DNA from 3 places in the Exiguobacterium sp. EF_C8 genome. Region 3 is predicted to be linked to each of the others. Evidence: riboswitches for the same ligand, from Rfam matches in the RefSeq annotation. Region 3 holds a riboswitch; each other region holds the start of a gene.
What was found. A riboswitch is a leader RNA that binds a small molecule or an ion and turns the genes downstream of it on or off. The one in region 3 is predicted to bind thiamine pyrophosphate.

Region 1: linked by a shared signal. The riboswitch ahead of ACY2IG_RS06300 (thiamine phosphate synthase) and the one ahead of thiT (energy-coupled thiamine transporter ThiT) in region 3 are both predicted to bind thiamine pyrophosphate.
Region 2: linked by a shared signal. The riboswitch ahead of tenA (thiaminase II) and the one ahead of thiT (energy-coupled thiamine transporter ThiT) in region 3 are both predicted to bind thiamine pyrophosphate.

Annotation. Positions count from the first base shown of each region.
Region 1 is NZ_CM143264.1:1,219,434-1,223,841, forward strand. It holds gene ACY2IG_RS06285 (MFS transporter) at 1-1,001, opposite strand, end outside; gene ACY2IG_RS06290 (OsmC family protein) at 1,192-1,617, shown strand; gene nagZ (beta-N-acetylhexosaminidase) at 1,614-2,834, shown strand; TPP riboswitch at 2,891-2,993, shown strand; gene ACY2IG_RS06300 (thiamine phosphate synthase) at 3,076-3,669, shown strand; gene ACY2IG_RS06305 (FAD-dependent oxidoreductase) at 3,666-4,408, shown strand, end outside.
Region 2 is NZ_CM143264.1:987,725-992,132, reverse strand. It holds gene ACY2IG_RS05125 (glycoside hydrolase family 3 protein) at 1-978, shown strand, start outside; gene ACY2IG_RS05120 (hypothetical protein) at 1,009-1,305, opposite strand; gene tenA (thiaminase II) at 1,357-2,052, opposite strand; TPP riboswitch at 2,125-2,231, opposite strand; gene ACY2IG_RS05110 (DUF1002 domain-containing protein) at 2,425-3,306, shown strand; gene abc-f (ribosomal protection-like ABC-F family protein) at 3,583-4,408, shown strand, end outside.
Region 3 is NZ_CM143264.1:2,069,924-2,074,331, forward strand. It holds gene ACY2IG_RS11160 (amino acid permease) at 1-1,350, shown strand, start outside; gene ACY2IG_RS11165 (thiamine diphosphokinase) at 1,406-2,008, opposite strand; gene thiT (energy-coupled thiamine transporter ThiT) at 2,010-2,570, opposite strand; TPP riboswitch at 2,630-2,739, opposite strand; gene rpe (ribulose-phosphate 3-epimerase) at 2,762-3,418, opposite strand; gene rsgA (ribosome small subunit-dependent GTPase A) at 3,421-4,326, opposite strand; gene pknB (Stk1 family PASTA domain-containing Ser/Thr kinase) at 4,352-4,408, opposite strand, start outside.

The sequences.
Region 1 (4,408 bases), 850 kb from region 3:
GCTTCCGGATTGAACTTTTCGGCGAGGTCAATCAAATAGATTTGTGTCGAAGTCGTCAATAAAATCGACATCAATGACATCAAGGCGATGTTAAACAGACCAAGTGAAAGGGATACTGTCGTGAAGTATAATGCAGCAAGGACGATTGCTTGCACGACGAAGACGAACCGTAAGCGACCCATCGGATTTTTACTTGCAATCTTGCCGGCAAGGATGTTACTGAAGATCGAGACGACACCGTAAGCGAGCAGGATCGGACTAATCCATGTCTTCGCGATGCTGAGTTCCGTTTGCAGGATCGGCACGAGGTACGTGTAGACGACGTAAGTTGCTCCGAAGCCGAACGACGGAATGAAGAAGGCAATCAGGATCCGTGGATTAGCGAGCAATCCAAGCTGCTCCTTGATTGAACCGGAGCCCGTCGATTGCTGGACGGGAACGATCTTCCACACAGCGAGGAACGCAATCATTCCCATGACTGTCGTCAGCCAGAACGTGGCTGCGAAGCCAGCGTGTTGACCGATGAACGTACCGATCGGAACACCGAGGACGTTCGCGAGTGTAAAACCACCAAAAATGAACGAAACGGCGACACCGCGCTTCGCGACAGGTACGCCATCGCTTGCGACGACCATTGCGAGCGAGATCAAGACACCGGTCAGGATGGCAGTCAGGATGCGGGTTGCGAGCAATACTTCGTAACTTGGAGCAAAACTACTGGCAAGGTTCAGTAAGACCCAAGCGAGTAACAGACGTAGGATCAGGCGACGCCGTTCCAGGTGACCGGTCAGCGACATTACAATCGGTGTACCAATCGCAAAGGAGATGGCAAATGCCGAGACGAGCGTACCGGCTGTTGCGATCGTGATATTAAGAGCTGAGGAGATTTCAGCGAGGATCCCGACGATGACGAATTCGCTTGTTCCGAGAACGAACGTCAGGAGCGACAACGTGGCGATCAACAGCCAATCGCGTCGACTTAAACGAGTAGTAGGTGACATGGATGATTCCTCAATTCTAGCGCTTGCGCGCGAAACTATGAGTAACAGGATAGCATGAAACGATTTCTTCGGGTATCGCAAAGCGAGATTTCGGGAAAAGAACCATTATTCGAAATAGCGTGTGAATTTCCAGGCTTGCTGTTTTTTGCGTATACTACAGAAGAGGACTACTGACAAAGGAGTGGAAACGATGCAAGCGACAGTGACATGGAACAAACAGATGGGGTTTAGTGGACAGACGGAATCAGGGCATCATCTTGCGATGGATGCAGCACCGGAGAACGGTGGCGAAAATCAAGCACCACGACCGACTGAACTGCTGCTACATGCCGTTGCCGGCTGTACTGGAATCGACATCGTCTCGATTTTAGAGAAGATGCGCTTGACGATTACTCATTTCGAAATGGATATCGAAGGGGAACGGTCAGAGGATCATCCGCGGCGCTTTACGTCGATCTCGATTCATTACCGGCTTGAAGGTGATCTCCCGGAAGATAAGGTCCGTCGCGCCATCTCGTTATCAAAAGACAAATATTGTTCGGTCTCGCAATCCTTGAACGCTGAGATTTCCGTCTATTATTCCATCAATGGTGTCCGGAGCGAGGATTCTTTGTGAAGAAAGTAGCACTGATCGGTTGCCTGTTGCTTGCAGGGTGTGCGCAGGAGACGACGGAACCAACGAAACCATCACAACCAGCAAAGAAGCAACCGACGGAGGCGAAGAAATCAAAGCCTGAGCCGACAAAGGAAGAACAGCAACAAGCACGATTAAAGCAGCAACTTGAAGCGATGTCGACGTCAGAAAAGATCGATCAATTGCTCTATATCGGAGTTGCCGGAACGGAACTTTCAGCAGCTGACCGGAAATTGTTGCAGACGCATGCGATCGGTGGGGTCTTACTGCTTGGTGGGAATATTACGTCAGAAGATCAACTCTTGACGTTCACGCGTGCCATTCAAGAAACGAACCAAAAACCGTATGTTTTCGTCGGGGTTGATGAAGAGGGCGGACGGGTCAGCCAGGTACCGGATCAACGATTACGTCTCCCGACGAGTCAACGGATGGCGCAAGGTGCAGATGCTGCAAAAATGGAAGATGTCGGACGTACGCTCGGTCACCTGTCACGATTTTATGGGTTCAACATGGACTTCGCACCGGTCCTTGACGTCAATAGCAATCCGAACAATCCAATCATCGGCGACCGTGCGTTAAGTGCTGATCCGAAGACCGTCGCGACTCTCGGTACGGCCCTGATGCATGGGATGCAAGAGACGGGAACGATTCCGGTCGTCAAACATTTTCCCGGTCACGGCAATACGAGTGTCGATTCCCATGTCGGTTTGCCGAGAGTGACAGCATCAAAGGAAGAACTGAAGCGAACGGAACTGTTACCGTTCCAAGAAGCGATTCAAGAGGGCGCCGAGATGGTGATGGTCGCCCATATTCTCTATCCCGCGTATGACGATCAAAATCCATCTTCGCTCTCGAAGCCGATCTTGACTGACCTCTTGCGTCAACAACTCGGATTCAAGGGTGTCATCATCACGGATGACCTTGTCATGGGGGCGATCACGAAACGATATGGTCTTGCGGAAGCGGCACGTCAGGCACTTGTCAATGGAGCTGATATGGCGATGTTTTCGGAAGCAGGTGCCTATCCGAAGGTCCACACCGAAGTGATGCAAGCGGTTAAAGAAAAAACGTTGTCGTCAGAGATGCTCGATGCTAAAGTGATGCGGATCTTAAAGCTGAAGCAGACCTATGCCGACAGCCAGAAGCAACAGCGACCGACGAAATCGGAGCTTGTTCAGCAAGTGGAAGCGCTCAACTAGGACTAGCGAAGCAAAGCGACTCATGCTAGACTAATGGGGCAAGCCAATTAAACACGAAAAGACACTAGGGGAGTCTCGCAGCAGACTGAGACGGAAGTATCCGGACCCTTTGAACCTGATCTAGTTCGTACTAGCGGAGGGAAGTGGCTCGAAACCTTAGATATCCTTAGCGCTTCAGCGCATTTTCGGACCACTCCCTTCAACATCGGGAGTGGTCCTTTTTCGTATGGAAAGGAAGAACATGATGCGTCTACATCTGATTTCGACGGGATCCATCAATCCACGCGATGGAGTGGAAACCTTTCAATCGCTTCAACCATATACGGATCAGCTTCATCTTCGAGAACCAAATTTGTCGGCAACAGAATTGTTAGATCTGATTGACGCGCTCCTTGCAAAAGGGTATTCGTCTGATCAATTAACCGTTCACGACCGGGTCGACGTCGCCCATGTCGCTGGCATCGGTGTGCAATTGACGCGACGTTCCTTACGTGTCTGCGATGTTCGGCGACACTTTCCGAATCTCATCATCGGGAAATCCGTCCACTCTCTGGCAGAAGCACTTGCAGCGGAAGCGGAAGGAGCCGACCGACTGCTGTACGGTCATATTTATCCGACAGCGTCGAAACCAAACGTGCCACCGCGAGGGATCGATGCCTTGAAGCAAGTTGTCACTTTCACGACGAAACCAGTCATCGCAATCGGCGGGATCACTCCTGATCGCATTCCTGAGATCGCAGCGACCGGTGCAAGCGGAATCGCCGTCTTATCCGGTATTCTCGGTCAAGCGGACCCGCATGCTGCCATTCAGCGTTATCAGGGGGTACGGGTATGACGGATCACATCATCATCGGTGGTGGAGTCATCGGTTTGACGCTTGCTTACAGTCTCGCTTGTCAGAACGAATCCGTTCTTGTCCTTGATCGCGGAACATGCGGACAAGGGACGAGTCGGGCGGCTGCCGGGATGCTTGCGACGAACATCGAGCTGAGAGAAGAATTGCATACGCTTGCCGCGCGAAGTCGCCGTCTGTATCCGTTACTTGCGCGACGCCTCACGCGCGAGACCGGGATCGATTGTGGCTACCGGGAACAACCATTTTTATTGAAACGAAATGGGCAAGAATACTTATTTCCATCGGTCGGTCAAATCGATCCGCGACGACTAACGACTGCATTGATGCATGTCTTACGAAATCGTGGGGTACCAATCGAAGAACAGGTGGACGTCACGCGAATCGAGGAGAGTAATGATTTCATTAGGGTTGAGTCGAACACGGGAACGTGGACGGGACGAACGGTGACGGTTGCTGCCGGACGCGGGTCCCAAGCCTTGCTCGATACAGCTGGCATTTCGATTGCGACATATGGGGTCAAAGGGGAGTGTCTCGCAGTCCGTCTCGCGGGTCAGCCGTTACGCTCGATCCTGTTTGATGATGCCGTCTACCTCGTACCGAAAGCGGACGGACGGATATTGATCGGTGCGACCGAACTACCGCACGACGAGACGATCGGTGTTAGTGTCGCAGGAGTCACGTCACTGCTTCAAGCAGCAGAGCGTCTCTATCCACCGAT
Region 2 (4,408 bases), 1.1 Mb from region 3:
ACGGATGCTTTGAATATGCAGGCGATCGCCGACAATTTTACGGAATCAGAAGCCGTTCTGAAAACATTTGACGCCGGTGTCGACATCGCGCTCATGCCGACGATTCTTCGTTCCGAGCAGGATGTCACAAAACTCGACCAGATTTTTAAGGACGTGATTGCGGCAGTCAAAGACGGACGTCTGTCAGAGGAACGGATTGATCAATCGGTCGAGCGGATCCTGACGCTGAAGGCAGAACGCGGAATATGGAATGGCACGACGGATACGACATCCTTAGCAGATAAACTCGCGCAAGCGAACCAAATCGTCGGTAGTCCCGAACATAAAGCAAAAGAACGCGCGATGACGGAAGCCGCGGTCACACTCGTGAAAAATGATCAGCGGACGTTACCCTTCAAGCCGAAAAAGAATGCAAACGTTCTTGTGATCGCCCCTGCGACGGATCAAACGGACAGCATGAAAAAGACGATTGCTTCCCTGCCTAAGAACCGGAACTGGCACGTAACGACAGCGAATTACTCGGCTACTACGCTACCGCTCGACCAAAACCCGACACTACGGGCACAACTCGATGCAGCAGATTACATCATCGTCGGTTCAAACGTCAATACGAGTGCCAAACTACTGCCTACTGCACCAGAACAAGCGATTCCGGCTTCAATCTTCCGGTATGCGAAACAAACAGATATACCATCCGTCTTGCTTAGCCTCCGCAATCCATACGATGTCGCCGTTCAACCGGACGCACCGGCACACGTCCTCGTCTATGGTTTTAAAGGGGATCCGAACGGACCGGACTCCGAAGCAGGCAATCTGAAATCAGCGGGACCGAACCTCCCTGCTGGTATCCGAGCGATTTTCGGAACGTTTAAGCCGCAAGGCACTTTACCTGTTGATGTACCAGTCTTTAAGAACGGTGTCTTTACCGATCAACTGTATCTCGAGTTCGGTGACGGCTTTAAAAACTGGAAAAAATGAGAACATGATACACAAAAGACCGAGACCCCTTTAAAGGATGTCTCGGTCTTTTAATGATTGATACGGATATTCCGCTTCTTCTTTCGCACGATGGTAGACGCGGTATAACCAATAGGTCAGTAATGCATAGACGACAATGACAAGAACAGCAGAAATGTAGCTCCCCATGCTATATGCTACCTTGAAGTTTCGAGTCGTAGCGGATATACCGGACAACACGATTAACGTTGGAATGATATATCCAATAAATCTTACTTTGACTTTACCCAGTATTCGTTGCACGGCATACGCGGCGCTGATCGCGAGTACGATCACGATGATTTCCATTTCTACCCCTACTTCCGCTAAATGTTATACCTAATTATACCATTTAACTTTTTAGGAAGATACTGTCCGTGCTGGAATCGTCTCGTACACCGACGTAAACGTTTCTTCCGTCCATCCCATATGCCAAAACAGCAACTCATAATAACAGCTCGTCACGAAATGCCGTTTCATCCGCTCTCGTTCAGTCGGGCTTGCTTGTTCCGCCAACGCATCAAGCCGTGCAATCTGTTCAAAGACGACCTTTTCGAACCATTCCGAACTATATGTGTCGATCCATTGCTGATAGATTTTTTCATCCGGTGTACACGTCAACAATTGTTGCCCAACTTCATAATACAACCAGTAACATGGCAAGATGGCAGCAATCGTCTCACCAAGCGTCCCTTCACTCGCATGATGCATGTGTGAGACGTAAGCATATGCCGTTGGTGCCGGTTCAAATGCTTCAAGGTCTGCTTCCGTGATACCGAGCGGCTCGAAAAATGATTGATGCAAGCTCAGTTCTGCCCCATATGTCGAAGTCGCGTGCTCGGCAAGTGTCGCGATCGTCGCAAAGTCATCTGCTTTTGACGCTGCCTTCGCTTGAATCTTCGCAAAGTGTTTTAAGTAATACGCATCCTGCATGACATAATGTCGAAATTTCGAGAGCGGTAACGTTCCCTCGCCGATTCCTTGAACGAATGGGTGCGTAAAACTACTGTCCCAATACGCTTGTGCTGCTTGTTTGATTTCTTGTGTGAATGTCATGATCTCATCCTCCTCGTTTTTATGAAACGAAAAAACACCACCCCGAAACACACGGGCATGGCGCAAGAAGAACAAGACTTGACGCCACTTCCCTCCGTAAGTACGAACTTAATCAGGTTCAAAGGGTCCGAACGTCTTCGTTCGTCTCAGTCGGTCAACCGACTCCCCTAGTGGTCATTATTCGATTCAAATCCACTATAGCATGCTGAAAATGGAAGTCAAGTTGTCCTCTTTTCGCTATACTATGGAGTGTCAGAAGGCGGATATCGTCTCCATCTACAGACCGATTCCGAACTTCTTTCGTTCTCGTACACTAATTTTAGTACCTGATACTATAATTCATTCTGTTACTTACAATTGGAGGATTTCATTATGCATACACCAACAAAAATCATGGCGTCAGCCGTTATCGCTTCTGCTTTATTACTTCCGACAGCCGCATCCGCCGAGCAGGTCGTCGATAAGACAATCGTCACTCTCGGTGAGTCACTCGGCGCAAAAGATAAGGCTTGGGTGCTTTCACGTCTCAATGCACCGGAAGGTATCACACCGATCATCGCAACCTCTGCAGACGAAGAAAAATACCTCGGGAAAAACATCCCCCAGTCACAAAAGGGCGGCAACATGTATTCATCCGCTAAGATCGAATTGACGGAAAAAGGTGACGGACTTTCCGTTGCGACGGAAAACATCACGTGGGTGACGAAGGATATGTATTTGAACGCTCTCGTCACGGCAGGTGTCAAAGATGCCGACATCACGATCACTTCTCCTTATAAAGTGACTGGAACATCGGCACTGACAGGAATCATGAAAGCCTATGATCAAACTTCGGCTGAGACCGGAATCAAGCTGAGTGACGAACGGAAAGATTTAGCACAGCAAGAATTATCGGTCACATCAGACGTCGGGAAGACAGTCGGGACAGATAGAGTCGCTGATTTGATGAATGAGATCAAGGCCGAAATCGCGAATCAAAAACCAGAAACAAAAGTCGAGATCGAAAACCTGATCGTCCAAGTCATTCAAAACAACAACATCCAACTGTCTGATGCACAGATGGATCGGTTGACGAATCTATTCAATCAAATGGAGCAAGCGAACATCAACTGGGGGCAAATCGAGAGTGGACTGAAAAATGCTGGTCAAGACATCCATGCGTTTGCAACGTCCGAGGAGACAAAAGGATTCTTCGCTAAATTATTTGATGGTCTGAGTGACTTCTTCAGCTCGATTGCTGGTGTGTTCAAATAATTCAGACTTCCGCAATTAACAAGATAATGGTAAACTGGTTGTATCTGAAACGAAAGGTGGTGTGAAATGATGGACTTTGCTGCGTGCAAACATTGGTTAATGGAACAATTGTATCTGTTGCGCGCGATTTTTCATGGAATGGCGTTCTAAGGCACCCGTCTGCCCTTTTTTAGAACTTCATGATTGAAAAATACAGCAAAGCGCATCTTTCACACACTAGGGAGAGTGCTATTTGCGCTCTCCCTTTTTTAATGCGCGCGAAAGGATCAACTTATTATGATGATTTGCGACATTCAACATCTGACAAAACAATTCGGAGGCGAAACGATTTTAACGGACGTTTCCCTCTTCTTAAACGAACACGATCGTGTCGGTCTGATTGGACGAAACGGGAGTGGTAAAACGACATTACTCCGCTTACTTGCTCGCCTTGACCAACCGGACGGTGGAGTCATCTATCAAAAGAACGGTTTGACGATTGGCTACTTGGAACAACTTCCCACTTATGCCGAGACAATGACCGGACTCGACGTCCTTTGGACGGCGTTTGAAGAGATCCTCGCAATCCGTTCTCGGATGCAACAGTTGGAGCTTTTGATGGCGACAGCGCCAGATGATCTGGATGCACTACTCGTTCGATATGCGGAAGCGACAAATGCATTCGAACAAAAAGATGGCTATCTACTCGACTCGAAGATCGAGCGCATGGTGAACGGATTACATTTACGTCCGTTACTCACTCGCCCTTTCCATCAGTTGAGCGGCGGTGAGCAAACGAAGATTTGCCTCGGTCGCATGTTGCTGATGGAACCACACCTCCTAATCCTTGATGAGCCGACGAACCATCTTGATTTAGCTGCCGTTGAATGGTTAGAACAATTCTTACGGGACTACACTGGAACTATCCTGCTCGTCTCTCACGACCGGGTCTTCTTAGACGCCGTCGTCACCTCGATCGTCGAGCTTGAAGATGGTGAACTGACCTCCTACCTAGGGAACTACAGTGCGTTCGTCGTCGAACGAGAACGTCGCTTGATGGAACAGTTCCACGCCTATCAGGAACAACAGAAAAAAATCAAGAAGATGAAGGAAGCGATTCGTC
Region 3 (4,408 bases):
GGAATCATCGGAACAGGCTTATTTTTAGGGTCAGGGTTAACGATTTCACAAGCAGGACCTCTCGGGGCGGTCCTCAGTTACATCGTGGGTGGGACCATCATGTATCTGACGATGTTATGTCTAGGAGAATTAGCGGTCTATCTGCCGGTCTCGGGGTCATTTCAGACCTATACGACCCGCTTCATCGGACCAGGAATCGGCTTTGCCGTCGGTTGGATTTATTGGCTCGGCTGGGCCGTGACGGTGGCACTCGAAATCACAGCTGCCGGCAGTTTGATGGATCGCTGGTTTCCGAATGTACCCGTTGTCGTCTGGTGTACCATCTTTACGGTCTTGTTGTTCGGTCTGAACGCCGTCTCCGCCAAAGCATTCGGTGAAGCCGAATTCTGGTTCTCGAGTTTGAAGGTCCTCGCGATCCTGTTCTTCATCATTCTAGGTGGCGCTGCCTGGTTCGGCTGGTTACCGATGGAAGCAGATCGCCCAACATCGTTATTCGCGAACTTTACGGCAAGCGGTTGGTTTCCGAACGGGATTCTCGGTGTCTTGACGACGATGATTGCCGTCAACTTCGCCTTCCAAGGAACGGAATTGATCGGTGTTGCGGCTGGGGAGTCCGACACGCCCGAAAAATCGATTCCAAAAGCGATCCGCAATACAGTCTGGCGGACGTTCATCTTCTTCGTCTTATCGATTACGATCGTTGGTGCATTGATTCCGTATGAGACGGCTGGCGGAGTCAGCAGTCCGTTCATCATGGTCTTTGATGCGATCGGTATTCCGTACGCTGCTGATTTGATGAACATCGTCGTCTTGACGGCACTATTGTCCGTCGGAAACTCCGGATTATATGCGGCGACTCGGATGTTATGGGCAATGGCGCAAGAAGGGATGATTTCAAAGAAATTATCTTACGTCAATGCACGTGGTGTGCCGATGCGGGCGTTGCTCTTTACGATGATGTTTGCGATGTTATCGCTTCTGACCGCATTTTTCGCAGAAGATACCGTCTTCATTTGGCTCTTGTCCTTAGCCGGACTCGGGGCTCAAGTCGGCTGGATTTCGATCTCCGCTTCGCAGCTCGCGTTTCGTCGTCAGTTCGTCCGAAACGGACACGATCTATCCGAACTGAAATTTAAGACACCACTCTATCCGGTGTTACCCCTGATTTCGTTGACACTTAACGTCGTCGTCCTCGTCAGTCTTGCGTTTCAAGCGGATCAACGAATCGCTCTATACATCGGTGTTCCTTTCTTCCTTGTCATGTGGGGAAGTTATCATCTCTTCGTCAAAGGAAAACATCTATCCGCTCAAAGCGACATCCGTGTCGCCCCTTCTCAACTCGAAGAATAATTTCATCTAAAAAGAGGCCGCGGAGTCATCCACGGCCTCTTTTTGTATGATTGTTCTATTCCTTAAGCGTCCGCATCATCAATAGTTCTCCTTGATGGAGCTCTACCTTCGCTTCTGACGTACTCCATTCATTACTGACGGTCAAGGAACCTCCGACCGGAACAGGATGCATATCAAGTGGATATTTGACTCCAGCTAAACTCAAGATTGACGGCACAAGTGGAATGAACGAAAGATAATAATAGCTTTCGGCTTCGACTGCATACGTTCCCTCAGCCAAGTATCGTACCTCTTCTCGTTTCGTCACGAGTCGTGCCTCTGGGTATCGCTTCAATAGATATACATTTTGGACGGTCATGTCGAGCCGCCCACCTGTCGCCCCGATAATGAAGGTATCCTCAAACTGTTTCTTCTCTGAAACTGTACGAAGTGCCAGTTCGAGATCCGTTTCATCTTTCTCGGCCGGATGAACGATTGCCCCTTCAGGTACATAACCAAGCGAATCAAAATCACCAATCGTCAGGTCGCATGTCAGCCCAAACAATTCAATCGTCTGAACACCACCGTCGACACCGACGATAAAGTCACCTGGCTGACAAAACGTCCGTAAATCCGGCACTTCTTCTTGAGGACCGGCGCACACGAGAATCGCCCGCATCTCAGACGCCTCGTGCTGAATAACGTAGTAAACGTGGCGCAGTTGTAAAGAGGAGACCCGCGACGACACCGCATAAAACATAAGATGGTACCATGTATGTCGCGTTATAAACTAATGAATATGGCACGACTGGACCTTCTGCATATTTCGCGAAGAACACGATTCCGCTGATGACATGACAGATATAACGGAGTCCTGCGCCTAATAGTGTTGCAAGGAGAACGAACGCCATCAAACGTTTCTTTTGTCCGTTACGTGCAGCTTGTCTAACCTGACGCGCGAACAGACCGCTCAGTCCGACGACACCGTATGCAATCGTGTAATCGAGTAATGGTTGGACGATCGTCAAGACTTGTGGGGCGAACATCAGTTGGATCGTACCAACAAGCGCTCCTGTGACGACACCCCCGATGACACCGTGGCGAAATGCCATGACAAAGATCGGTAACATCGCTAAGCTGATTGAACCGCCTTGTGGCATTTTAAATGGAATCAGTAAATCAAAGACGACCCCGAGACTTGCGAAGATGGCAATTTCCATCATCATTTGTAACCGTTTCATGCTATTTCCTCCTTCATTGTACGAGAGGACGCAAAAAGGCAGTACGACGAACGCCGTACTGCCTGCGTGCGCCACATCCCTACGTCCGTTTGAACGGAACAGGTTCGAAGGGTTAAAGTCTAAAAGACTCCTCTCAGCCGCTTTTCAAGCGACACCCCTTGCGGTCATCATATTTCGTTTTCTCGTTCTTATTATACGGCAGCCCCTTGACGAATGCTAGTGATCGCTTCCGCATAATCTGGTGCATTGTAGATTGCTGATCCCGCGACAAGAACGTTCGCACCGTTTTCGATGCAAAGTTTTGCTGTTTCCGGGTTGACGCCACCATCAATCTCGATTTCAAATGTCAGATCACGATCTGCTTTCATTTGTGCAAGTGATGCGAGTTTTGGCATGACACTCTCGATGAAGGCTTGTCCACCAAAGCCCGGATTGACCGTCATCAATAAGACCATATCGACATCCTCAAGGACGTGTTCAATCGTTGATAATGGCGTGTGAGGATTCAAGACGACCCCTGCTTTTGCACCAGCTAGCTTGATTTGTTGTAAAACACGATGGACGTGGTTCGTCGCTTCGACGTGGAACGTCACGATATCTGCCCCTGCCTTAACGAAATCTTCAACGAAACGTTCTGGCTGGTCAATCATTAAATGGACATCAAGGACCATATCCGTCTTTTGACGTAAACTGCTGAGCACAGGTAGTCCAAACGAGATATTCGGTACGAACTGACCATCCATGACATCGAAATGGATATAGTCCGCGCCTGCTGCCTCGACTGCCTTGACATCACGCTCAAGATTCGCAAAATCTGCTGATAAGATAGATGGTGCAATTTTAATCATCTTCAATACCTCCGGGCTCGATTCTTGATTTCGTCTATAAACATACCATAGTTCTCATAACGAGAGGACATGATTTCTTGTGCTTCGACGGCTTCCTTGACGGCACATCCGGGTTCATTCAAGTGCAAACATCCTCGATACTTACATTCGTCCTGTACAGCCACGAATTCAGGAAAACTCCACCGTACATCCTCGATTTCCATATCATACGGAAAATCAAGGTTCGAGAACCCTGGTGTATCAGCAATCAAGCCTTCGGCAAGTGGCATCAACGTGACGTGTCGTGTCGTATGCCGCCCACGTCCGAGTGATTTCGAAATCGCACTCGTCTCTAAGTCGAGTGTTGGTTCAAGTGCGTTCAAGAGCGAACTTTTCCCAACACCGGATTGTCCGGCAAGAACGCTCGTTTTCCCGGCCAGTAACGGACGGACTTGTTCAACACCTGTCAATGTCTCACTTGATGTCTCGATGACCGTATAACCAATCTTCCGGTAAGCGGCAATTGCCTCTCTAACTGCAGGACCTTTGACATCATCAAGCAAGTCCATCTTCGTTAACAGGATGACGGGTTGGATTTCCTTCGCTTCGATCAAGACGAGGAAACGATCGAGCAAGTGCGCTGAAAAATCAGGTTCTGCGGCCGAGACGACAAGCAACGCTTGATCGATATTCGCGACAGGAGGGCGTACTAAAAAGTTGTCTCGCTCCTTCACTTCGAGAATATATCCCGTCTCACTTTCGATATGAAGCACGACTTCGTCTCCGACGACTGGACTGATGCCGCGTTTCCGGAAATTTCCTCTTGCCCGTGAACGAACCTCTCCTTCTGGTGTCATGACATCATAAAAGCCGCCCTGCAGGCGTATGATCGTTCCTTCTCGATTCTCTTCGATGCGTTGTTCCGTCATCCTATGCACTCCTTTTTCATCATATTCATTGTGCGTCCTTTGCCTGATTGTACGTGATGGTTTTTGAACGATACACGGTATC